DNA from 2 places in the Thiomonas sp. OC7 genome. Region 1 is predicted to be linked to the other one. Evidence: predicted binding sites of a transcription regulator. Region 1 holds the regulator's gene; the other holds the start of a gene.
What was found. Region 1 encodes NrdR, which represses ribonucleotide reductase genes. Its sites were predicted from a motif close to CACNANATNTNGTG; they were not measured.

Region 1 (11,414 bases):
GGCCGATGGCCGTGGCCACCAGCGCCTCGGCAATGCCGGGCGCCACGGTGGCCAGCGTGACCTGCTGCAGATTGGACAGGCCGACGAAGGCGTGCATGATGCCCCACACCGTGCCGAACAGGCCGACATAGGGCGACACCGAGCCGACCGAGGCGAGAAAGGACAAGTTGGCTTCGAGCGCATCCATCTCGCGCTGGAAGGCGGCGCGCATGGCGCGGCGGGCGCCGTCCACCAGCGTGGAGCCGTCGAGCACATGGCGCTCGCGCAGCTTGAGGTATTCGCGCATGCCCGAGGCGAAGATGCGCTGCAGCGGGCTGCCGTGGCGGCCGTTGCTCAGCGCCGATTGGTACAAATCGTTGAGCCCCGTGCCCGACCAGAATTCCTGCTCGAAGTCTTCAGACTTCACCCGCGCCGACTTGATGGCGAAATATTTGCGGAAGATGACGGTCCAGCTCGCCAGCGATACGGAGAGCAGAAGGGCGAGCACCAGCTGCACCACGATGCTGGCGCCGAGCACCATGGACACGATGGAGAAGTTTTGATCCATAGGGAGGTCTGGCTGTAGATAGTGGGAGAGTGAGCGCGCGGCTCAGGAGTGACAGCCTGCATTACAACAAATCCCCAACGGGCGCAGCCGCTGCGGAGAAGACAGGATTGAGGAAAAAAGGTTCACGAAAGGAAGGGTTGCAACTCAGGGTGCGGGTGGAACAGGCGCTGCCCAGCGGGTGACGCGATCGAAGACTTCCCGCGGAATGCGCGATGGCCGCAGAGTGGCCGCCGCCACGCAACCCACGCGAACCGTGGCCTCGCACAGCAGCGCGGCGGGCGCACCGCTGGTGTCGCAGCGCCAGGCCTGTTGTGCGACGGTGAGGCTGGCGCTGCCGATGTCCTGCAAGCGAAGCTGGATCTGCAGCGCGTCGTCGAGTTTGGCGGGGGCGGCGTAGCGCAGGTGCACGTCGGCCACGACGAATACCAGGCCCGATTGCGCCGCCAGCTCCGACTGCGCCAGCCCCAGGCTGCGCAGCCATTCCGTGCGCGAGCGCTCGAAAAACTTGAGATAGTTGGCGTAATAGACGATGCCCCCGGCGTCGGTGTCTTCCCAGTACACCCGCACGGGCCAGTGGAAAGCTTGGGTGCCGTCTTTCATGCCGCCTTGCGTTCCAGATAGCCGCATAGCCGGGCCAGCGCTTCCTGCAGGTTGGCGATGCTGTTGGCGTAGCTCAGGCGGAAGTAGCGCTGGGGCTCGGCGGTGCCGAAGTCTTTGCCAGGTACGAGCACCACGCCGGTATCGCGCATGACCTCGAAGCAGAAGTCCCAGCTGTCTGCACTATAGGCAGAGCAGTCGGCGTACACATAAAACGCGCCGTCCGGCCGCACGGGCACGCGCAGGCCCAAGGCTTCGAGGCCGGGCACGATCAGGTCGCGGCGGCGTTGGAACTCGGCGCGGCGGCGTTCGTATTCGGTCAGGGTGTCGGGTTCGAAGCAGGCCAGCGCGGCCTGTTGCGCCACGCTGCTGGCGCAGATGAACAAATTGCCGGCCATGCGTTCCAGCGGAGCGACGAGCGAGGGCGGCACGACCAGCCAGCCCAGCCGCCATCCGGTCATCTGGAAGTATTTGGAGAAGCTATTGACGGTGATGATGTCGTCGCCCGCGGCCAGCGCGGTGTGGCCGTAGCCGACTTCATAGCTGAGGCCCAGATAGATTTCGTCGACGATGCTCACCCCGCCGCGCGCGCGCACCACGTCGGCGATGCGGCGCAGCTCATCTGGCGCGATGGAGGTGCCGGTGGGGTTGGAGGGCGAGGCCAGCAGCACCCCGGCAGTCTGCGGCGTCCACGCGGCCTCGACTTCGCTGGCGCTGAGCTGAAAGCGCTGCGCGGCGGGGGCGGGCAGCATGCGCGCCCGGGCTCCCGCAGCGGCCACGAAGTTCTTGTTGCACGGATAGCTCGGATCGGGCATGAGCACTTCATCGCCCGGATTGAACAGCAGCAGGCTGGCCAGGGTGAGGGCGCCCGAGGCGCCCGCGGTGATAAACACGCGCGCCGGGTCGAGCGTCACGCCGTGCACCTGGGCGTAGTGCTGCGCGATGCGTTCGCGTAGCGCAGGCAGGCCGGGCGCCAGGGTGTAGCCGGTGCGGCCGTCGCGGAGCGCGCAGGTGGCGGCTTCGACCACGGGTTCGGGCGCGGTGAAATCGGGCTCGCCCACGCTGAGATGGATCATGCGCCTGCCCTGCGCTTCCCAGGCCGTTTGTTGTTCGGCCGCGGCGCGCACCACGTCCATGACGTAGAAGGGTTCGATGAACTGGTTGCGTTGGGCTAAGCGCATGGCGGCTATCAGAGGGAGATCAGAGGGTGTGAATGAATCCGGCGTGGCTGAGCAGCGTGCCCAAACGCTTCCGATCAAGGCGCAAAGCACAGCCGTGCCCATCGGCACGGCGCGCGCTTACAACACCGAACGCAACGCCGAGCGGGGGTGTTTGGGCGCGAGGAGCGGGCATGGCGGATTTGTTCACACCCTCTCAGTCTTTGCGCGGCGGGCGCGGGCTGGCGCTGGCGCGCCGGGGGAAAGAGGCGGCCGCGCGTCGCGGCGGGGTTTTGGCCTTGTGGCTGACGGGCACGTTCGCGTAGGGGTTGGGCGGCGGGCTGAAGTCGGTGGTCGTGGGCTGCGCTTGCGGGTGCGACTGGTTGGCGGCTTCGACCTCGGTCTTGCGCAATTGCGCGGCGATGCGGTCGAGCACGCCGTTGACGTATTTGTAGCCGTCGGTGCCGCCGTACACCTTGCCGAGTTCGACCGCTTCGTTGATGACCACTCGGTAAGGCACGTCGAGATGACGCTGCAGCTCGAAGGCGCCCATCAGCAGCAGGGCGTGCTCTACCGGGGATAGCTCGCTGGTCTGGCGGTCGATGTGCGGCTGAATGAGGGCGTCCAGCGGCCCGGCCTCGGCCAGCGCGCCATGCAGCAGCGACTGAAAGTGATCGTCGTCGAGCTTGATGGTGGGGTAGCGCTCGTGCAGAAAGGCTTCGATCGCGCCGGTATCGCTGCCGGCGAGCAGCCATTCGTAAATGCCCTGGAACGCGAGTTCGCGCGACTTGCGCCGCGCGCTTTTGGGGGCGGTGGTTGCGGTCATGCGGCCTCGTCGTCGTTGTCGCTGATGTCGATGAACAGGTTGGCCATTTCCACCGCGACGCGGGCGCATTCGGCCCCTTTGTCGATGCGGGCTTCGGCCTGCGCTTCGTTTTCCACGGTGAGCACGCCGTTGGCCACCGGCATGTTGTAGTCGAGCGCCACCTGAGCGATGCCGGCCGCGCTGGTATTGCAGACGACCTCGAAGTGATAGGTGTCGCCGCGAATCACGCAGCCGATGGCAATCAGCGCATCGAAGGCCTCGCTCTCGGCCAGCGCCTGCAGCATCAGCGGCAGTTCGAGCGCGCCGGGGACGGTGTAGAGCCCGATGTCGTCTTCGTTCACGCCCAGGCGCTGGAGTTCGTCGAGGCAGGACTGGGTGATGCGGTCGGTAATGGCGGTGTTGAAGCGGGCCTGCACCACGGCGACGCGTAGCTCACGGCCATCGAGTTGTTCGGAAAGAATGCGGTTCTGGACGTTTTGCATGGCGTTGGAGTGCAGAGGAGTGGCGCGCCGCGGGGCGCAGAAGGGCAACAGCTTACGCGCCGGGCGCAAGGACGGGGGCGCTGTCCTGTGCGGACTCGAAGCCGACGATCTCCAGCCCGTAGCCTGCCATGCTGGGCATTTTGCGCGGCTGGCCGAGAAGGCGCATCTGCCGCACGCCGAGATCGCGCAGGATTTGCGCGCCAATGCCGTAGTCGCGCAAGGCGGTGACGCCCGATTTGGGCGGCGTGGCCGCCGGCTGCAACAAGCGCTCAAACTGGCTTTTCAATTGCGCGGCCGATTCACCGCAGTTGAGCAGCACGGCCACGCCCACGCCTTCGCGCACGATGCGGCCAAGCGCCTGCGGTAGATTCCAGGAATGGCGCTGGCAGGCGGCATCGAGCAGGTCGAGGACGGACAGGGGCTCGTGCACCCGCACCAGCGGCGCGGCCTGCGCGGCCAGGTCGCCATGCACCAGCGCCAGATGCAGGCCATGACCGGCGCGATCGGTATAGGCCACGCAGCGCATCGGGCCGAACGGTGTCTGCATGGGGTGTTCGCCTACGCGCTGCACCAGCGATTCGGTGCGGCTGCGGTATTCGATGAGATCGGCGATGGCGCCGATTTTCAGCTCGTGCTGCGCGGCAAATTGTTCGAGATCGGGCAGGCGGGCCATGGTGCCGTCGGCGTTCATCACCTCGCAGATCACGGCGGCGGGTTCCAGCCCGGCCAGAGCGGCGAGGTCGCAGCCGGCCTCGGTGTGCCCGGCGCGCATCAGCACGCCGCCTTCAGCGGCCATCAGCGGGAAGATGTGACCCGGTTGCACGATGTCGCTGGCCTGTGCGTTGCGCGCCACGGCGGCCTGCACGGTGCGCGCACGGTCGGCCGCCGAAATGCCCGTGGTGACGCCTTCGGCAGCTTCGATGGACGCGGTGAAGGCGGTGCCGTGCGAAGAGCCGTTGTGCTCGACCATATGCCGCAGGCCAAGCTGCGCGCACCGCTGGGCGGTGAGGGTCAGGCAGATCAGACCGCGCGCATGCGTGGCCATGAAATTGATGGACTGCGGGGTGATGTGCTCGGCGGCAATGACCAGATCGCCCTCGTTTTCGCGATCTTCCTCATCGACCAGAATGACCATGCGCCCGGCCTTGAGCTCGGCAATGATGTCGGGAACGGGGGACAGGGGCATGATGGGGACGGGCGCTGCTGAAAAGCCCATCATTCTAAAACCGCCTCACCCGGCGCGCTTGCGCCGCTTGCCTTGTCAGAATTCGTAGCGTCCGAAGAAAAACGCGACGTTGCCGTTGTTGAGCTTGTTATTCACCTTCGGGATGAAGGTGCCATAAATCGACAGCCTGCCGAAACGGATCGAGGCGATGGGCAGCGCGATGGGGAAGGGGATGTTGTGGAAGATGTCGGCGCGCGAGGTCACCGCCAGGGTGTAGCCCAGACCGAAGCCCACCGGCGCGTCGTTGTTGAACATCCACTGATGGGCGTAGCCGACCACGGGCTCGGCGTTCCAGTGCGAGTCGGAGAAGATCATGGCGTACACCATGTCTTCGTTGCCGTCGGCATTGATGTGATGGCGGCCCCAGCCTATGCCCCAGGCGTGTTTGTTGAGCGTGGCGCGCTTGGCGGCGGTGTAGGTGCCGGGGTCGTGCCAGGTGTAACCGCTGAAGTACAGATCGTCCTGTCCGGTCTGGGTGGTGCTGACCGCGGCATTCCAGGTGGACTGAGCCCAGTCGGATACGCCGCCCAGCCCCAGCGCCCAACTCGCGCGGGGAACCAGGGCCAGCCAGAGGAGGGCGAAAGTGGATAGAAGGCGGGCTGGAAAATGTTTCATGGGCTCTTGGCGGGCGTCTCAGGGAAGTCGGGCCAGACTTTATCAGCGCAAAAGGTTGAGCCTGTGTCCGTTTGCAACGGGCGGCATGTGTGTGGCCGACTCAAGCGCTGTTCAGAGCCGGGTTGGGGCGCTGATCGGGGCAATGATCAAGCACCGAGGCGCGCGATCAATCGGCCCTGCTGCACGACGAGCAGCGTATTTTCGGGCAGGGGTTCCCAGTCTTCCGGGGTGAGGGGCACGCTGGCGAGCATCACGGCGGGTGCGGGTTTGTCGTCGCGGCCCTGAACGTGCAGCCCAGAAGCGCGCATCTGATGCTCGCTGGCGGCTTCGCGCATGAGCAGGTGCAAACCGGGCACCCAGGTGTTGCCCGGATGACTGCGGCGGCGATGCGCATGAGCGAACAGCAGGTCGCCATCGGTGAACAGGAAGTTCGCCGCGCCAAGGGCGCGCAATCTGGCCGCGAAGTCGGAGACCACTTCGATGCGGCGTTTGAGGTCGCCGCTCTCACCCGCCGCATCGAGCACTTGCAGTGATTGCATGAGCACGTAGAACGCATGTTCGGAATCGGTCTGGCCCATCGGGCGGTGCGCCGCATGCGCCAGAGGAAGCGCCTGCTCGATGTCCGGCAGATCGCCGTTGTGGGCAAAGATGTGGCGCTTGCCGAACAGCTCGCGGGCGAACGGCTGGGTGTTGACCAGCGTCACCGGGCCGCGCGAGGCGCGGCGGATATGTGCGATGACTAGCGGGCTGTGAAAGTCGTGCTTTTCGAGCACCGGAACGAAGGCGCTGGCCAGCGCGGGTTGCGCTTCGCGCAGCACATGCGCGTCGCTGCCTTCGTAATACGCCGCGCCCCAGCCGTCGGGGTTGGCGGCGTGCGGCCCGCCGTGGCGCGCGAATTCACGAAAGGCGAACCGCACCCGCGCGGGCACACGGCTGGAGTAGGCGAACAACTCACACATCTTTCCGACCCTCCGGTGCGCCCAGCATGCGCTCGACATAGCGGGCGATGAGGTCGATTTCGAGATTCACCGCGCTGCCCTCGCTCAATTGATGCAGATTGGTGTGCTGCAGGGTGTGCGGAATGAGGTTGATACTCACGCGGCAATGCTGTGGCAGATCTTCGACGCGGTTGACCGTCAGACTCACGCCGTTGATCACGATGGAGCCCTTGTACGCAAAAAACTTGCCTAAAGCGGCGGGCGTGTCCACCTCCAGCAGCCAGGATTCGCCGATGGGCTCGAACCGGGCCACCTGACCGACGCCGTCCACATGCCCAGTCACCAGATGGCCGCCCAGCTTGGTGGACAGCGCGACCGACTGCTCCAGATTGACCCGGGCGCCCGGCACGTCCAGCCCCGTGGTGCGCGCCAGGCTTTCGGCCGAAATGTCGAAGGCAAAGCCACCGGGCTGAAGATCCACCACCGTCATGCAGGCGCCGCTGACGGCGATGCTCTCGCCGAGCTCTACGCCCTGCAGCCAGGCCGGATCGACCTGCAGGCGCACGCGTTTGCCGTGACTGGCCTGGGAACCGAGGGGGGTGACTTCGGCGATGCGGCCGACGCTGGTGATGAGTCCGGTGAACATAAGGGTTCAAAGAGAAAAGGAATGAGGGAGACGTGCAAGGATGCGCAGATCGGCGCCGATCCGCTGCACATCATGCCATCGCAGCGCGAGTCCTTCGCTGATCTGCTGGTAGGGCCCCAGCGCCGCCAATCCGGCGCCCTCGCCCAGCAACTGGGGCGCAAGATACAGGAGCAGTTCATCGACCACGCCGGCACGCAGCAGCGAGCCGTTGAGCTTTTCGCCGGCCTCGCAGTGCAGCTCGTTGATGCCCCGCTGGCCGAGCACCTGCATCAGCGCGCGCAAATCGGTCTTGCCCGGTTTGCCGGGATCGGCGGGCAGGGCGATGTCTTGCAGATCGAGCGAGGTGGTGGCCGCGCTGCGCAGTGCCGCCAGACGCGGCGCGGCCCGCTCCGGCGACAGGGCGTGAACGATCCACAGCGGCGAGTCGGCGCTCTGCAACAGGCGCGCGGTGGGCGGGCATTCCAGGCGGCTGTCGATGACGATGCGAATGGGCTGGCGCGGCGTCTGCACCGCCCGCACATTGAGCTGCGGGTCGTCCGCCCGCACCGTCCCCAGGCCAGTGAGCACGGCGCAGGCGCGCGCGCGCCAGTGATGGCCGTCGGCGCGGGCCGCTTCGCTGGTGATCCACTGGCTTGCGCCGTTAGGCAGGGCGGTAACGCCGTCGAGCGAGGCGGCCACCTTCAGCCGCACCCAGGGCGTGCCGCGCACCATGCGGGAGATGAAGCCAAGGTTGATCTCGCGCGCTTCATCGGCGAACAGCCCGACATCGACTTGGATGCCGGCATCGCGCAAACGCTGCAATCCCTGGCCTGCCACCAGCGGGTTGGGATCGACCAGCGCAGCAACCACGCGCGCGACGCCTTGCGTGGCCAGCAGGTCGGCGCAGGGCGGCGTGCGGCCGTGGTGCGCGCAGGGCTCCAGCGTGACGTAGGCGGTGGCGCCCCGCACCTCGTGGCCGCGCTCCCAGGCTTGCTTCACCGCCTGGACTTCGGCGTGATCTTGCCCCGCAGCCAGCGTGGCGCCTTCGCCCAGCACCTGGCCGTCTCGCACCAGCACGCAGCCCACCCGCGGATTGGGGCTGGTGCGGTACATCGCGCTGTGCGCCAGATCGAGCGCCCGGCGCATGAAGCGCTGATCTTGTTCGCTGAATGAAACGTCGTCCGGGTTCATGTCGGAGTTTTGCCGCGCCGGGGTTTGGCGGCGGGCGAGGGCGGCTGCATTTCCTGCAGCACATCGAGAAACTGGCTCAAATCCTTGAAGCTGTGATAGACGGAGGCAAAGCGCACATAGGCAATGCCGTCGAGCGTGCGCAATTCCTCCATCACCCAGGCGCCGATTTGGGTGGAGGGCAGCTCGCGCGCGCCGCTTTGCAGCAGCATTTGCTCCACGCGCCCGATGGCGGTATCCACCGCGTCGGCACTGACTGGCCGCTTGCGCAAGGCCAGCAGGAAAGAGGCGCGCAGTTTGTCGCGGTCGTATTCGGTGCGGCGGCCATCTTTTTTCACCACCACCGGAAAGCTGACCTCCGCGCGTTCATAGGTGGTGAAGCGCTTGTCGCATTGGCCGCAACGCCGCCGCCGCCGCAGCGCGGTGCCATCTTCCACATCGCGGGTTTCAATCACCTGCGTGTCGGGGCTTTGGCAAAAGGGGCATTTCATGGCGGCGTGGCAACATTAAACCCGTCATTATTCACGCTGCGGTCTGTTTTCGCGGTAGCGCGCGCAAACACGGCGCATATCAAACACCTGACGCGGCGGCTACACTGCCCGCCGATGAAAAATCTGGTTCTCCTCATTTCCGGGCGCGGCAGCAATCTGCAGTCCATTCTTCAGGCCGAGCGTGAACAGGGCTGGGGCGTTTGCGTGCGTGGAGTACTCAGTAACCGGGCTGATGCCGCAGGGCTGGACGCTGCGCGTGCCTTCGGTGTGCCCACGCAGGTGATCGCGCATGCCGACTTTCCCAACCGTGAGGCGTTCGACGGTGCTTTGGGCGACGCGATTGCTGCGCTGGAGCCCGACGTCGTCGCGCTGTGCGGCTTCATGCGGGTGCTGGGTGCGGCCTTCGTGGATCGCTTTGCGGGCCGTCTGGTGAATATCCATCCGTCTTTGCTGCCAGCTTTCACCGGTTTGCGCACCCATGCCCGCGCCCTTGAGGAAGGGGTGAAGTGGCACGGTGCTACCGTGCATCTGGTGAGCAGTGCGCTCGATCACGGGCCGATTCTGGCGCAGGCCGCCGTGCCGGTGCTCGATGGTGATACGGTCGAGTTGCTGGCCGCGCGGGTCTTGCTTGAAGAGCACCGAATTTATCCCCCCGCCGTGCGGGCTTTGCTGGAAGGACGGGTGCAGATCGACGGCTTGCGCACCCGCATCCGTCCGTCCTCCGATTCTTCCCTTTGAAAGAGCGCCATGAAACCGCGTGACCTGCTTTACACCGCGCGCGACGTGCTGCGCGATATGTTGCGTTTCGACGCCGCGGCCGATGCCGTGCTGTCGCGGCTGTTCCGTACCAAGCCGCAACTGGGCAAGACCGACCGACAGATCCTGGCCGACACGGTCTATCAGGTGCTGCGGCATCTGCGCTTGTTTCAGACGCTGGCCGCGACCGACGAAAGCATCGGCGGGGCTATGGAACTGCGTCTGGCCATTCTGGGCTGGTCGGGAAACGCGCAGTCGCTGCATGCCGCGCTTTCTCCCGAGCAACTCGAGTGGCGCAAACGCTTGCTGGCACAAGACGCGATGGCCCTGCCGGAAGCGGTGCGTTGGAGTCTGCCGGAATGGCTGGCGGCCGCTTTGCAGGCGAACTATGGCGCGGAATATCCTGCGCTGGCGCAGGCGATGTTGCGCCCGGCCCCGCTGGATTTGCGGGTGAATGTGCAGAAAGCGCGGCGCGAAGCCGTGCTCGACGTGTTCGCCCGCCTCAATCTGCCCGCGCAGCCAACGCCCTATTCGCCGTGGGGCGTACGCCTGGAAGGCAAACCCGCTTTGCAGGATCTCACCGTCTTTCGCGAAGGCTGGGTGGAGGTGCAGGACGAAGGCAGTCAGCTGCTCGCCGTACTGCTGGCCCCGCGCCGCGGCGAAATGGTGGTCGACTTCTGCGCCGGAGCCGGCGGCAAAACCCTGGCGCTGGGCGCCATGATGCGCAGCACGGGTCGGCTTTATGCGTTCGACGTGGCCGACTACCGCCTGGCCAAGCTCAAACCCCGGCTGTTGCGCAGTGGGCTATCCAATGTGTACCCGGTCGCCATCGCACATGAACGCGATGAACGGGTCAAACGTCTGGCTGGCAAGGTCGACCGGGTGCTGGTGGACGCGCCGTGCTCCGGCCTGGGTACCTTGCGCCGTAACCCTGATATGAAATGGCGACAGAAGCCTGAAGATATTGCCGAGTTGACGACAAAACAAGCCAATATTCTGCAATCGGCGGCAACGCTGCTGAAACCGGGCGGGCGCTTGGTTTACGCCACCTGTAGCGTCTTGCCGGAAGAAAACAGCGGCATCGTCAATGCCTTTCTGGCCGCGCACCCCGATTTCGAACGTGTTCCCGCCGATGCGGTGCTACGTCAGCAAGGAGTGGACGGCGAGGGCCTGGTGACCCAAGGGGACTTGCAGTTGTTGCCCAATCGCCACGCCACTGACGGCTTTTACGCCGCCGTGCTGCAGCGGCGCCCGACCTCATCTGGTCGTGGCGAAGCCGATGCCACGTTAGCGGACTGACAAGGGCTTCTCGTTTGCACTGAGTGCTGTCGTCAGTGCAAGACCGATAATGATTGCAACTTTCGCCAACGGCGAAGTTCCAACTGTGTTGTATCGATCTGAAAGTTTCTGATGTTTGATGTGTTTTTGAATTGTGCTGGGCACGGCCTTTTGCGTGCATCATGGTTGCAAATCGTCTTATTTGCGCTCATCACCACGCATATCACCATTGCGTCCGTCACTATTTTTCTGCACCGCGCTCAGGCTCACCGAGCGCTGGAGTTGCACCCGATCGCCTCGCACTTTTTCCGCTTCTGGCTGTGGTTCACCACGGGCATGGTCACCAAGGAATGGGTGGCGATTCATCGCAAGCATCACGCCAAGTGCGAGACGGTCGACGACCCGCACAGTCCGGTGACGCGCGGCATCGATACGGTGCTGTTGCGCGGCGCCGAGTTGTACCGAACCGAATCGAGAAACGCCGAAACCCTGAGCAAGTTCGGTCACGGCACTCCTGACGACTGGTTGGAGCGCAATATTTATTCCCGATTTATCTGGCAGGGCGTCGGGCTGTTGCTCATTCTCGATGTGCTGATGTTCGGCGCGATCGGCGCGACGGTGTGGGCCGTGCAGATGTTGTGGATTCCGATCTGGGCAGCCGGGGTGATCAACGGGCTGGGTCATTGGTG
Region 2 (11,414 bases), 330 kb from region 1:
GCTCCGCCCCCTGGGCACGCAGCCACAGCACGGCCTTGCCCATCGCCTGAGCCAGGCGCTCGCGCCGCACCGGCTTGGTGAGGTAGTCAACGGCCGACACGCCGAAGGCATCGAGCGCATGCTGCTCGTGGGCGGTCACGAACACGATGGCGGGATGATGCAGGCCGGGATCGCCCGTCAGCCGCCGGGCCAGTTCCATGCCCGTCTGCCCCGGCATCTGGATATCGAGCAGCATCACGTCAAAGCGCTGCGCACGAAGCAGCACCCAGGCCTCGGCCGCGTCGGCCGCTTCGTCCACTATGGCTTGCGCGGTTTCGGGCAGCTCGGCGAGCAGGCGGCGCAGGCGGCTGCGGGCCAGCGGTTCGTCGTCAACGATGAGCACGTTCATAGCGGTAAGCGTAACCGCGCCCGCCAGCGGGCCAGGCCGTCCTCGACGACTTCACCCTGATCGACCTCGGCCGCAATGTCGTACAGCAGATGCAGGCGCTGGCGAATGTTGCGCAGCGCCGTGCCGGTGCCATGACGGCGCGGCGGGGGCGTGTCGCTCAGCGCGGGCAAGTCGTTGCGCACGGTGACTTCGATCTGCCCCAGCCGCCGGGCCACATCGATGTCGATCTGCACCCTGCGGCTGCTGCGCTCGACGCCATGCCGCACCGCGTTCTCCACCAGCGGCTGCAGGGTCAGCGCCGGAATGCGGATTTGCAACAGGGTGTCGTCGACCTGCCATTGCACTCGCATGCGCTCGCCGAAACGCACCGACTCGATGTCGAGGTAGCGCCGCGCCAGATCCATTTCCTGCTCCAGCGTGACCAGCGTGCCCGGCTTGCCCACGCTGGCGCGGAACAATTCGGCCAGATCGTCGAGCACGGTCTCGGCGCGCTCGGGCTGCTCGCGCACCAGGGCGCTGGCGGCGTTGAGGGTGTTGAACAGAAAGTGCGGGCGGATGCGCGACTGCAGTTCGCTCAACCGCGCCTGCATGTCGATCGGCGTGAAGGCCCGTGCGCGCAGTTGCAGATAGTGCACGAAGACCAGCGCCAGCGCCGCCCCCGCCAACGCCGCCTGCCAGGGCTGCTGCGCAGCGCGCGGCGCAAGCGCGTCGAACAAGGGCTGCACCAGCAGATTCAAACCCAGCGCCGAAAAGGCGCCCAGGGCCATGGCCACGACCAGTACCGCGGCGGCACCCCGCAGCCGCCAAAGCCGCTGGGTCATGCACATCAGCGCCAGCCAGAGCAGCGCGGCGGGCTCCACCCACGAGAGCAGCAACAAGGCGCCGATACGGCCTTCCCCTTGCGGCCACTGTAGCAACACGAGCAGCGCCAAAAGCAGATTGAGCGCCACCAGCGCGCGCACCAGACTGCCAGCGCCGCAGATGTCGAGGCGCACTGCGGTTTCGGTGGAAGGGGTCGGTTCAGCAGTCATCTGGGGCATCAAGCAGCTTGATCCTGAAGGCTTCTCTAAAATTGGCGGTTTCGACCCAGGCGCCCATGGCGTCACAACGCTCGCTTTGCGAGGCCAATCCATGCACGATCAATTCGAACACAAGCAGCAAGCCTGGTCCGCGCGTTTTTCCGAGCCGGTCAGTGCTCTGGTGCAGCGCTACACCGCCTCGGTGGATTTCGACCAGCGGCTGGCGCTGTTCGACATCGACGGATCGCTGGCGCACGCCACCATGCTGGCCGAACAAGGCATTCTCAGCGCGGACGACCTCGCCGCCATCGAGCGCGGCATGGAGCAGATCCGTACCGAAATCGACTCTGGCGCGTTCGAGTGGAAGCTCGAACTCGAAGACGTCCATCTCAACATCGAAGCCCGCCTGACCCAGCTTGCGGGCGACGCTGGAAAGCGCCTGCACACCGGTCGCAGCCGCAACGATCAGGTGGCCACCGACATCCGCCTATGGCTGCGCGACAGCATCGACCAGAGCATCGCTCAACTCCGTGCGCTGCAGCGTGCGCTGGTGCAACTGGCCGCACAGCACGCCGACACCATCATGCCGGGCTTCACGCATCTGCAGGTGGCGCAGCCGGTGAGTTTTGGCCACCATCTGCTGGCTTATGTGGAAATGTTCGGCCGCGACGCCGAACGCCTGCGCGACTGCCGTGCCCGCGTGAATCACCTCCCCTTGGGCGCTGCTGCGCTGGCCGGCACCACTTTCCCGATCAACCGCCCGCGCGTAGCCGAGCTGCTGGGCTTTGACGACGTGTGCCAGAACTCGCTCGACGCCGTGAGCGACCGCGACTTCGCCATCGAGTACAACGCTGCCTGCGCGCTGATCATGGTGCATATCAGCCGCTTCAGCGAAGAGCTGGTGCTGTGGATGAGCCCGGCCTTCGGCTTCATCGATCTGGCCGACCGCTTCTGCACCGGATCGAGCATCATGCCGCAGAAAAAAAACCCGGACGTGCCCGAGCTCGCCCGCGGCAAGACCGGACGGGTCACTGGCCATTTGATGAGCCTGCTGATGCTGATGAAGGGCCAGCCACTGGCCTACAACAAGGACAACCAGGAAGACAAGGAACCGCTGTTCGACACCGCCGACACGGTGATCGACACCCTGCGCATTTTCACCGACATGGTGGGCGGCATCCGCGTCAAGGCCGAGGCGATGGAGCGCACCGCGCTGCAGGGCTACTCCACCGCCACCGATCTGGCCGACTATCTGGTGAAAAAGGGGCTGCCCTTCCGCGACGCGCACGAGGCGGTGGCTAAAGCCGTGCGATTTGCAGTGGAGCGCGGCATCGGCCTGGAGGACATCAGCCTGAACGATCTGCGCAGTTTCTCGCCCCTCATCGGAGAAGACGCGCCCGAAGCGCTCAAGCTGCAGGGCTCACTCGCCGCGCGCGATCATCTGGGCGGCACGGCACCGAACCAAGTGCGCGCGCAAGTGGCGCGCTGGCAAGCCGCACTCGGCGACGCATAAAACGAAGCGATCAGACGAAGCGCTCAGGCGCGCGGCAAGGTCACGCCGTGCTGCCCTTGGTACTTGCCGCCGCGATCCTTGTAGCTGACTTCGCACACTTCATCGCTCTCGAAGAACAGCACCTGTGCGCAGCCCTCACCCGCGTAAATCTTGGCAGGCAGCGGCGTGGTGTTGGAGAACTCCAGCGTCACATAACCTTCCCACTCGGGCTCGAACGGTGTGACGTTGACGATGATGCCGCAGCGGGCATAGGTGCTCTTGCCCAGGCAGATGGTGAGCACATTGCGCGGAATGCGGAAGTACTCCATCGTGCGCGCCAGCGCGAAGCTGTTGGGCGGGATGATGCACACGTCGCCACGAAAATCGACAAAGGACTTTTCGTCGAAATTCTTCGGATCGACGATGGTGCTGTTGATGTTGGTGAAGATCTTGAATTCGTTGGCGCAACGGATGTCGTAGCCGTAGCTCGACGTGCCATAGCTGATGATGCGGTGTCCATCGACCTCGCGCACCTGCGCGGGCTCGAACGGCTCGATCATCGCCGTGTTTTGCGCCATGCGGCGGATCCACTGATCTGATTTGATACTCATGATGTCGGGGCAGTCTGGCTCAACCGGGCTGCTGTAATAAGGCAGATAGACGCAACCATACCGCACCCGCCAGGTCGTCGGAGTGAAGCCAGCCGGGATAGCGGCTCGAGGTAGGCATGCGGCGTGCGGAAATAAAAAAACCCGGGCGATCAGCCCGGGCTCAATTGCACTGAATGCTCAGGGCTTGCTGGTCGGAAACGGCCAGGCCGCTTGCGGATTCAGCTTGGTTTGCGCGGTCGCTGCTTTTTTGGCGGGAGCAGTTGCGGCCTTCTTCGCCGGTGCCGCTTTTTTCGCAGGCGCAGCCTTCTTCGCCGGTGCAGCTTTCTTAGCCGGTGCGGCCTTCTTTGCAGGAGCAGCCTTCTTAGCCGGTGCGGCCTTCTTCGCTGGCGCGACCTTCTTCGCCGGCGCGGCCTTCTTCGCCGGTCCGGCCTTCTTCGCAGGAGCAGCCTTCTTAGCCGGTGCGGCCTTCTTCGCAGGAGCAGCCTTCTTCGCCGGTGCGGCTTTCTTCGCCGGAGCCGCCTTTTTCGCGGGTACAGCCTTCTTCGCCGGTGCTACTTTCTTCGCGGGCGTCGCTTTCTTCGCCGGTGCCGCTTTTTTTGCAGTTGCCATGGTGATTCTCCTTGATCAAGTCTTTTGAAGTTGAGCCGGTCGCCAAATCGCGTCCGAGCGCCTCACGGCCCCGCCTCCCGGCGGTTTCCAGTACGGGACATCGGCACGGCGTTCAGCCGGCACCACCTGCGATCGGCTCAGCGCTGATCCGTGCAGGGGATTCACTTCCTTCGGCATCAAAGCCGCTACGGGAAGGAATGGGGAACGGCGCGCCATGCGCTCACCTCTGGTCATCCAGAGCATGAGGCGCAGACCGGCGCACCAGAATTGATCGAGCAGGGAGTCAGGCATCACCATGGACGCCCCCATGCGTTGCGCGACAAAAAACAGAGGAGGAGACTCCACCCGCCGACTCTGCGCGGCCGGACGTATCGGGGTGGAAGGGACTCGGTCAACAATCACTCTGTTGTGCGTGCTCGCAGGTTATTCAGGCGTCATTCCCAGGACAGCGCGCCGCCGGATTGGTACTCGATCACCCGGGTCTCGAAGAAGTTGCGTTCCTTCTTCAAGTCGATCATTTCACTCATCCAGGGGAAGGGGTTCTCTTCATTGGGGAAGATAGCGTCGAGACCGATCTGCACCGCACGGCGGTTGGCGATAAAGCGCAGATAGCCTTTGAACATCGATGCGTTCAGACCCAGCACGCCGCGGGGCATGGTGTCCTCGGCATAGCGATACTCAAGCTCGACCGCCTGATGGAACAGGCCGGTGAGCTCGCGCTTGAATTCCGGGGTCCAGAGATGCGGATTCTCCAGCTTGATCTGGTTGACCAGATCGATGCCGAAGTTGGTGTGCATGGACTCGTCGCGCAGGATGTACTGGTATTGCTCGGCCGCACCGGTCATCTTGTTCTGCCGCCCCATCGACAGGATCTGGGTGAAGCCGACATAGAAGAACAACCCTTCCATCAGGCACGCGAACACGATGATGGAACGCAGCAGCTCCTGATCGTTGCGCTCCGAACCCCCGAAAGCCGAAGTACGGAACTCGGGGTTGGTCAGGGTGTCGATGAAGGGAATGAGGAACTCGTCCTTGTCGCGGATGGAGGTGATCTCGTGATAGGAGTTGAAGATCTCGCTTTCATCGAGGCCTATGGATTCGACGATGTACTGATAGGCGTGGGTGTGGATGGCTTCCTCGAAGGCCTGGCGCAGCAGATACTGGCGGCACTCGGGGTTGGTGATGTGGCGATAGGTTCCCAGCACGATATTGTTGGCGGCAAGCGAATCGGCCGTGGTGAAAAAGCCGAGGTTGCGCTTGATGATGAGACGCTCGTCATCGGTCAGGCCATTGGGGTCTTTCCACATCGCGATGTCGCGCGACATGTTCACTTCCTGCGGCATCCAGTGATTCGCGCAGGAGGCGAGGTATTTATCCCAGGCCCATTTGTATTTGAACGGGACGAGTTGGTTGACATCGACACTGCAGTTGATGATGCGCTTGTCTTCGGCGCGCACCCGCGCAGTGGAGGCCGCGCGTTGGCTGTAGAGGTCTGCGGCCACCGCCAATGCTGGCGCCGATGCGGCTGCGGATTGAAGCGACGCCGAGGCACCGCCCATGGATAGAAGTGAACGCTCCGCCAGCGCACCTTGCGCGGGGCTTGCAGAGTTCTGTTGTGGTTCGTCCCAAGTAAGCATGTTCATGACCTTCCGTGAATTATCAAGTGTTCAGCGCAAAGGCTCAACACCGATGCAATGAGGATGCGTGGTTTGTGCGGCGCATGTTGTGCAGGCGCATCGCAAGTGGCATGCCGCTTGATCACTTGTGATGCGCCGCAACGGTTTGCGGCGCTTACTGACAGGCTTCGCATTCCGGGTTGTCGATGGCACAGTAGCGGATGTCACCCGACTGCACCACGGCCTGTGCCGAAGCCGAAGCTAAAGCCGAAACCGACTCGCTTGGCGACTGCGGCACGGCGTTGAGCTGACCCGCCTTGACCGTGGACTTCTCGGCATGCGTGGCGCCGATAGTGCGCAGGTAGTAGGTGGTCTTGAGGCCACGCAGCCAAGCCAGCTTGTAGGTATCGTCGAGCAGCTTGCCCGATGCATTAGCCATGTAGATGTTGAGCGACTGCGCCTGGTCGATCCATTTCTGGCGGCGCGCCGCAGCCTCGATGATCCACTGGGTATCGGTCTCGAAGGCCGTGGCATACAGGGCTTTGAGATCGGCGGGAATGCGGTCGATGCGCTGGGTGCTGCCATCGAAGTACTTGAGGTCGGCCACCATCACTGCGTCCCACAGGCCACGCGCCTTGAGGTCGCGCACCAGATATTGATTGATGACGGTGAACTCGCCCGACAGATTCGACTTGACGTACAGGTTCTGGAAAGTCGGCTCGATGCAGGCGTCGACGCCGACGATGTTGGAGATGGTGGCCGTGGGCGCGATGGCCACGCAGTTGGAATTGCGCATGCCGTGCTGCGCAATCTGGACGCGCAAGGCGTTCCAGTCAAGAGTGCTGGAGGTGTCGGCCTCGACATAGCCGCCGCGCTGCTCGGCTAGCAGCTTCAGACTGTCCATGGGCAGAATGCCTTGATCCCAAAGCGAGCCGCCGTAACTGCTGTAGCGGCCGCGCTCGCGTGCCAGTTCGCTCGACGCCCAGTAAGCCTCGTAGCAAACCGCCTCCATCGACCGATCGGCAAATTCCACGGCTTGTTGCGAACCATAGGGAATACGCAGCTGATACAGACAGTCCTGAAAGCCCATGATGCCCAGACCCACTGGCCGATGCTTCATATTGGCGTTGCGCGCCTTGGCCACGGCGTAGTAGTTGATGTCGATCACGTTGTCGAGCATGCGCATCGCGGTCTGGATGGTGCGCTTGAGCTTGGCCTGGTCGATGACCTTGGTGCCGTCTGCCGCGTCTTTCAGATGGGCAACCAGATTGACCGAGCCGAGATTGCACACCGCGATCTCGCTCTCGTTGGTGTTGAGCGTGATCTCGGTGCAGAGGTTGCTCGAGTGCACCACGCCCACATGCTGCTGCGGGCTGCGCACATTGCACGCATCCTTGAAGGTGATCCAGGGATGGCCGGTTTCGAAAAGCATGGACAGCATCTTGCGCCACAGTTGCACCGCAGGCAGGGTCTTGAACAGCTTGATTTCGCCCAGCGCGGCCTTTTGCTCGTAGCGGGTATAGACCTGCTCGAAGTCCTTGCCGAACTTGTCGTGCAGATCGGGCACGTCGGCCGGGCTGAACAGCGTCCAGTCGCCCCCTTCCATCACCCGCTTCATGAATAGATCGGGTACCCAGTTGGCGGTGTTCATGTCGTGCGTACGGCGGCGATCGTCGCCGGTGTTCTTGCGCAGTTCCAGGAACTCTTCAATATCGAGGTGCCAGGTTTCCAGATAGGCACAGACCGCGCCCTTACGCTTGCCGCCCTGGTTCACTGCCACCGCGGTGTCGTTGACCACTTTGAGGAAGGGCACGACGCCCTGGCTCTTGCCGTTGGTGCCCTTGATGTGGCTGCCCAGGGCGCGCACGCGCGTCCAGTCGTTGCCCAGACCGCCGGCGAACTTGGACAACAGCGCGTTCTCCTTGATGGCCTCGTAGATGCCGTCCAGATCGTCCGCCACGGTGGTGAGGTAGCAGCTCGAGAGTTGCGAACGACGGGTGCCCGCATTGAACAACGTGGGCGTGCTCGACATGAAGTCAAAGCTGGAGAGCAGCTCGTAGAACTCGATGGCGCGCGCTTCGCGGTCGATTTCGTTGAGCGACAAGCCCATGGCCACGCGCATGAAAAAGGCCTGCGGCAGCTCGATGCGACGGCCATCCTTGTTCACCCGCGTATCGGCACGATTGGCGAGGAAATAACGGTCGTACAGCGTTTGCAGACCCAGGTAATCGAACTGCAGGTCGCGCTCGGCCTTGAGCGCGGCACCCAGACGGACCAGGTCGAACTGCCCGAGCCGCTCGTCGAGCAGTTCGAGCTCGACACCCTCCTTGATGCAGCGCGGAAAATACTCGGCGTAGCGCTGGGTCATCTGCTCCTGCGGAATGTCCTCGTTCAGCGTCTCGCGGCGCATGGTGTGCAACAGCAGGCGCGCGGTGACCTTGGAGTAGTCGGGGTCGCGCTCGATCAGGGTGCGCGAGGCGAGGATAGAGGCCTTGTAAACCTCGAGCATCGGCACGCCGTCGTACAGATTGCGCAGCGTTTCCGCCACGATGGGGGCCGCCTTCACATCCGCACTCAGATTGACGCAGGCGGATTCGATCAGGCTCACCAGAGCGGCCTGATCGAGCGGTTTGCGCAGACCGCCGTCGAGCACATGCAGCACCGGAGCGCTCTCTTGTTGCTCTGCAGCCGCTTTTTGCTTGGCCCGCTCTTGTGTGCGGCGTTCGCGGTACAGCACATAGGCGCGCGCCACCTCGTGCTGGCCAGTGCGCATCAGCGAGAGTTCGACCTGGTCCTGAATGTCTTCAATATGAAAGGTGCCGCCGCTGGGACGGCTACGGAGCAGGGCGCGCACGACGTTTTCGGTCAGCGCATTCACTGTTTCGCGCATGCTGGCCGAGGCCGCACCCTGCCCGCCTTGCACGGCCAGAAAGGCCTTGGTCATCGCCACGGCGATTTTGCTCGGCTCAAACCCGACCACGGCCCCGTTGCGACGGATGATCTTGTAGTCTGAAAAATCACCCAGTGCGACCTGCTGTTGCGTATCCACCTCGGGGTGTGCGAGGTGTTGCGGGACAGCAGCGGATTCGGTGGCGGCGGTGGTCTGGGACATCGGGACTCCTTGGGGGCAGATGAGCCGCGCAGCAAATCTGACTGGCTCACGGCGCTGCGAGCGCACATGAACGCCGCATGAAAGCAGCACGGACAAAGCAATAAAGACGAATGAGGGCAAATCGGGGACGAACCGAGAGAGCGCGTAAGCATTTCCAGCCTTGCGAAGCCGCAGTCTCAGACCGCGATCCGGCATCTCTCTCAAACCGGCAAGACACTATATCTAGCGTCTGGCGGAATTTCAACCACTATTCGTAGTGTGGGACAAATTGACAGCCAGCCCACAGCTTATGCACAGGTTCATGCACAAAGTCTGCCCTTGGAGCGGCTTCGGGCAAACCCGCAAGGGTGCTCAAAACCGCTGAAATGGAAAGGCCGATGTCGGCAGGGCCAGGCCGTTTTTGAGCTGGCGCCAGTCGAAGCCGACGCCTGGATCGGTCTTGCGCCCTGGCGCGATGTCGCTATGCCCGACCCATGCGCGCAAGGGATAGCGCGCGAGCAGCTCAGAGCCCAGTGCGATCAGGGTGTCGTACTGCTCGGGCTCGAACGGCTCATCGTCGCTCCCTTCGAGTTCGATGCCGATGCTGAAATCGTTGCATCGCTCGCGCCCAGCATAACGCGATGCGCCGGCATGCCAGGCGCGCCGGTCACAGGACACATATTGCGTGAGCACACCATCGCGCTGCACCACAAAATGCGCCGAGACCCTCAGACCTTCGAGCGCGGCAAAAGCCGGGTGCGCTCGCGGATCGAGCCGATTGCAAAACAACTGCTCGATCGCCTCGCCGCCATATTGGCGCGGCGGCAGAGCGATGCAGTGGATCACCAGTAAATCGATCGGCACGCCCGCGGGCCGCTCATCCTGGTTGGGGGACGGCACATGACGGGCGTGGGGCATCCAGCCTGCTTCCCGACTGGCCGCGCTGATGGGGGGCGACATGATCAGAGAGGGTCGTCCGGCGGCGCTTCAGCCGGGTCGCGCACGTCGAGGCGCTCCATGCGGTAGCGGATCTGACGCAGATTCAGCCCCAGCAACTGCGCGGCCGCGGTGCGATTGAAGCGGGTGCGCCGCAGCGCCTCGCAGAGGATGCTGCGTTCAACCTGATCGAGGTAGGCCCCCAAGTCGGGAGGCAGGGGCGATTGCGCTTCGAACCGGGCCATGGGGGGCTGGGGCGACTGAGGCGGCTGAGGCTCCGGGGCACGCTGCGCAACGATTGGGGTGACCGGCGGATCCGCCGGTCGCGGCATGGATGGCGCCGTCGTGTCGGGCAGGATGGTGGTGATCGGCAAAGCCGTCGCAGAGGTCAGCACTTCGGCGGCGCGGGCGCCACTGCCCTGCAGCTCGATGTCTTCAGGGCCGATCAGATCTTGTGCAGCCAGGGCCGCAGCCCGGTGCAGCAGATTTTCCAGCTCGCGCACATTGCCTGAGAAACGATGCTGGCGCAGGTGCTCAAGCGCAGCCGGGCTCAGCCGCAGACCGGGCCGCGCATTGTCGCGGCGGATGTCGCCCAGCAACGCCTCGACGAGTACCGGCAGATCATCCAGCCGGTCGCGCAGCGGCGGCAGAGTGACCGCGATGACGTTGAGGCGGTAGAACAAATCCTGCCGAAACTGGCCCTGCTCCACCATGCGTTCCAGATGACGGTGGGTGGCGCTGACCAGGCGCACATCAACCGCGATTTCTGCCGTCTCGCCCACCGGGCGCACGCGCCGCTCCTGCACGGCGCGCAGCAGCTTGGCCTGCATCGCCAGGGGCAGTTCGCCGATCTCGTCGAGAAACAGCGTGCCGCCCTGCGCCGCGGCAAAGAAGCCGGCATGATCGGACATCGCTCCGGTGAACGCGCCCTTGCGATAGCCGAAAAACTCGGCCTCCAGCAATTGCTCGGGAATGGCGCTGCAGTTCACCGGAACGAACGGCCCGCTGGCGCGGGCGCTGCATTCATGCACGGCCTTTGCGGCCAGCTCCTTGCCGGTGCCCGACTCGCCCTGGATGAGCACGGGCGCCATGCTTCGGGCCACGCGCTGCAAGGTCTGTTTAAGGGCGCGCATCACCCCAGACTCACCCACCATGCGTTGCAATGCGCTGCTGGTCGGCGCCTGCACTTCCACATCGACCGCTGCGAGGGCCGCATGCACGGTGCGACGCAGCGCCGCCAGATCGACCGGCTTGCTCAAATAGTCGAACGCTCCGGCCTTGAGCGCAGCCACCGCGTTGCCCGCACTGCCGTAGGCGGTAATGACGATGGACTTCTCAAAGCGGTCGGGCTGGGCTTCCAGCCAGCGCAGCAACTCCAGCCCCTCGCCGTCAGGAAGACGCATATCGGTGAGCATGAGGGCGTAGCGCCTGCGCGCCAACTGCTCGCGCGCCTGCGCCACGGTTTCAGCCACGTCGATCTGCCAGCCTTCATGCACCAGGCTCAGGGTGTAGAGCTCGCGCAGATCGGGTTCGTCGTCGACGATGAGAATACGCACATCCGCTGGATTCATGCCTTAAGGGCCCGGTGCGATTTGAATGACAAAAGAACCGCGCTCATGCGGCGTGCCCTCGCGCTTGAGGCGGTAAAGCAG

Region 2: a site for NrdR is predicted at 9,062-9,075, ahead of BIO17B3_RS13020 (ribonucleoside-diphosphate reductase subunit alpha). Genes of this name have one in related genera too.

What each region holds. Positions count from the first base shown of each region.
Region 1 is NZ_LR131953.1:3,041,877-3,053,290, forward strand. It holds gene tolQ (protein TolQ) at 1-547, opposite strand, end outside; gene ybgC (tol-pal system-associated acyl-CoA thioesterase) at 692-1,147, opposite strand; gene BIO17B3_RS14560 (pyridoxal phosphate-dependent aminotransferase) at 1,144-2,325, opposite strand; gene nusB (transcription antitermination factor NusB) at 2,519-3,127, opposite strand; gene ribH (6,7-dimethyl-8-ribityllumazine synthase) at 3,124-3,609, opposite strand; gene ribBA (bifunctional 3,4-dihydroxy-2-butanone-4-phosphate synthase/GTP cyclohydrolase II) at 3,662-4,828, opposite strand; gene BIO17B3_RS14580 (Antimicrobial peptide resistance and lipid A acylation PagP) at 4,871-5,449, opposite strand; gene BIO17B3_RS14585 (class II glutamine amidotransferase) at 5,596-6,408, opposite strand; gene BIO17B3_RS14590 (riboflavin synthase) at 6,401-7,033, opposite strand; gene ribD (bifunctional diaminohydroxyphosphoribosylaminopyrimidine deaminase/5-amino-6-(5-phosphoribosylamino)uracil reductase RibD) at 7,040-8,203, opposite strand; gene nrdR (transcriptional regulator NrdR) at 8,200-8,691, opposite strand; gene purN (phosphoribosylglycinamide formyltransferase) at 8,806-9,429, shown strand; gene BIO17B3_RS14610 (RsmB/NOP family class I SAM-dependent RNA methyltransferase) at 9,439-10,746, shown strand; gene BIO17B3_RS14615 (acyl-CoA desaturase) at 10,858-11,414, shown strand, end outside.
Region 2 is NZ_LR131953.1:2,707,269-2,718,682, reverse strand. It holds gene BIO17B3_RS13050 (LytTR family DNA-binding domain-containing protein) at 1-388, opposite strand, end outside; gene BIO17B3_RS13045 (sensor histidine kinase) at 385-1,419, opposite strand; gene argH (argininosuccinate lyase) at 1,520-2,920, shown strand; gene dcd (dCTP deaminase) at 2,944-3,510, opposite strand; partial or broken gene BIO17B3_RS13030 (histone) at 3,688-4,125, opposite strand; gene BIO17B3_RS13025 (ribonucleotide-diphosphate reductase subunit beta) at 4,554-5,756, opposite strand; gene BIO17B3_RS13020 (ribonucleoside-diphosphate reductase subunit alpha) at 5,911-8,847, opposite strand; gene ampD (1,6-anhydro-N-acetylmuramyl-L-alanine amidase AmpD) at 9,199-9,786, opposite strand; gene BIO17B3_RS13010 (sigma-54 dependent transcriptional regulator) at 9,789-11,333, opposite strand; gene BIO17B3_RS13005 (PAS domain-containing sensor histidine kinase) at 11,337-11,414, opposite strand, start outside.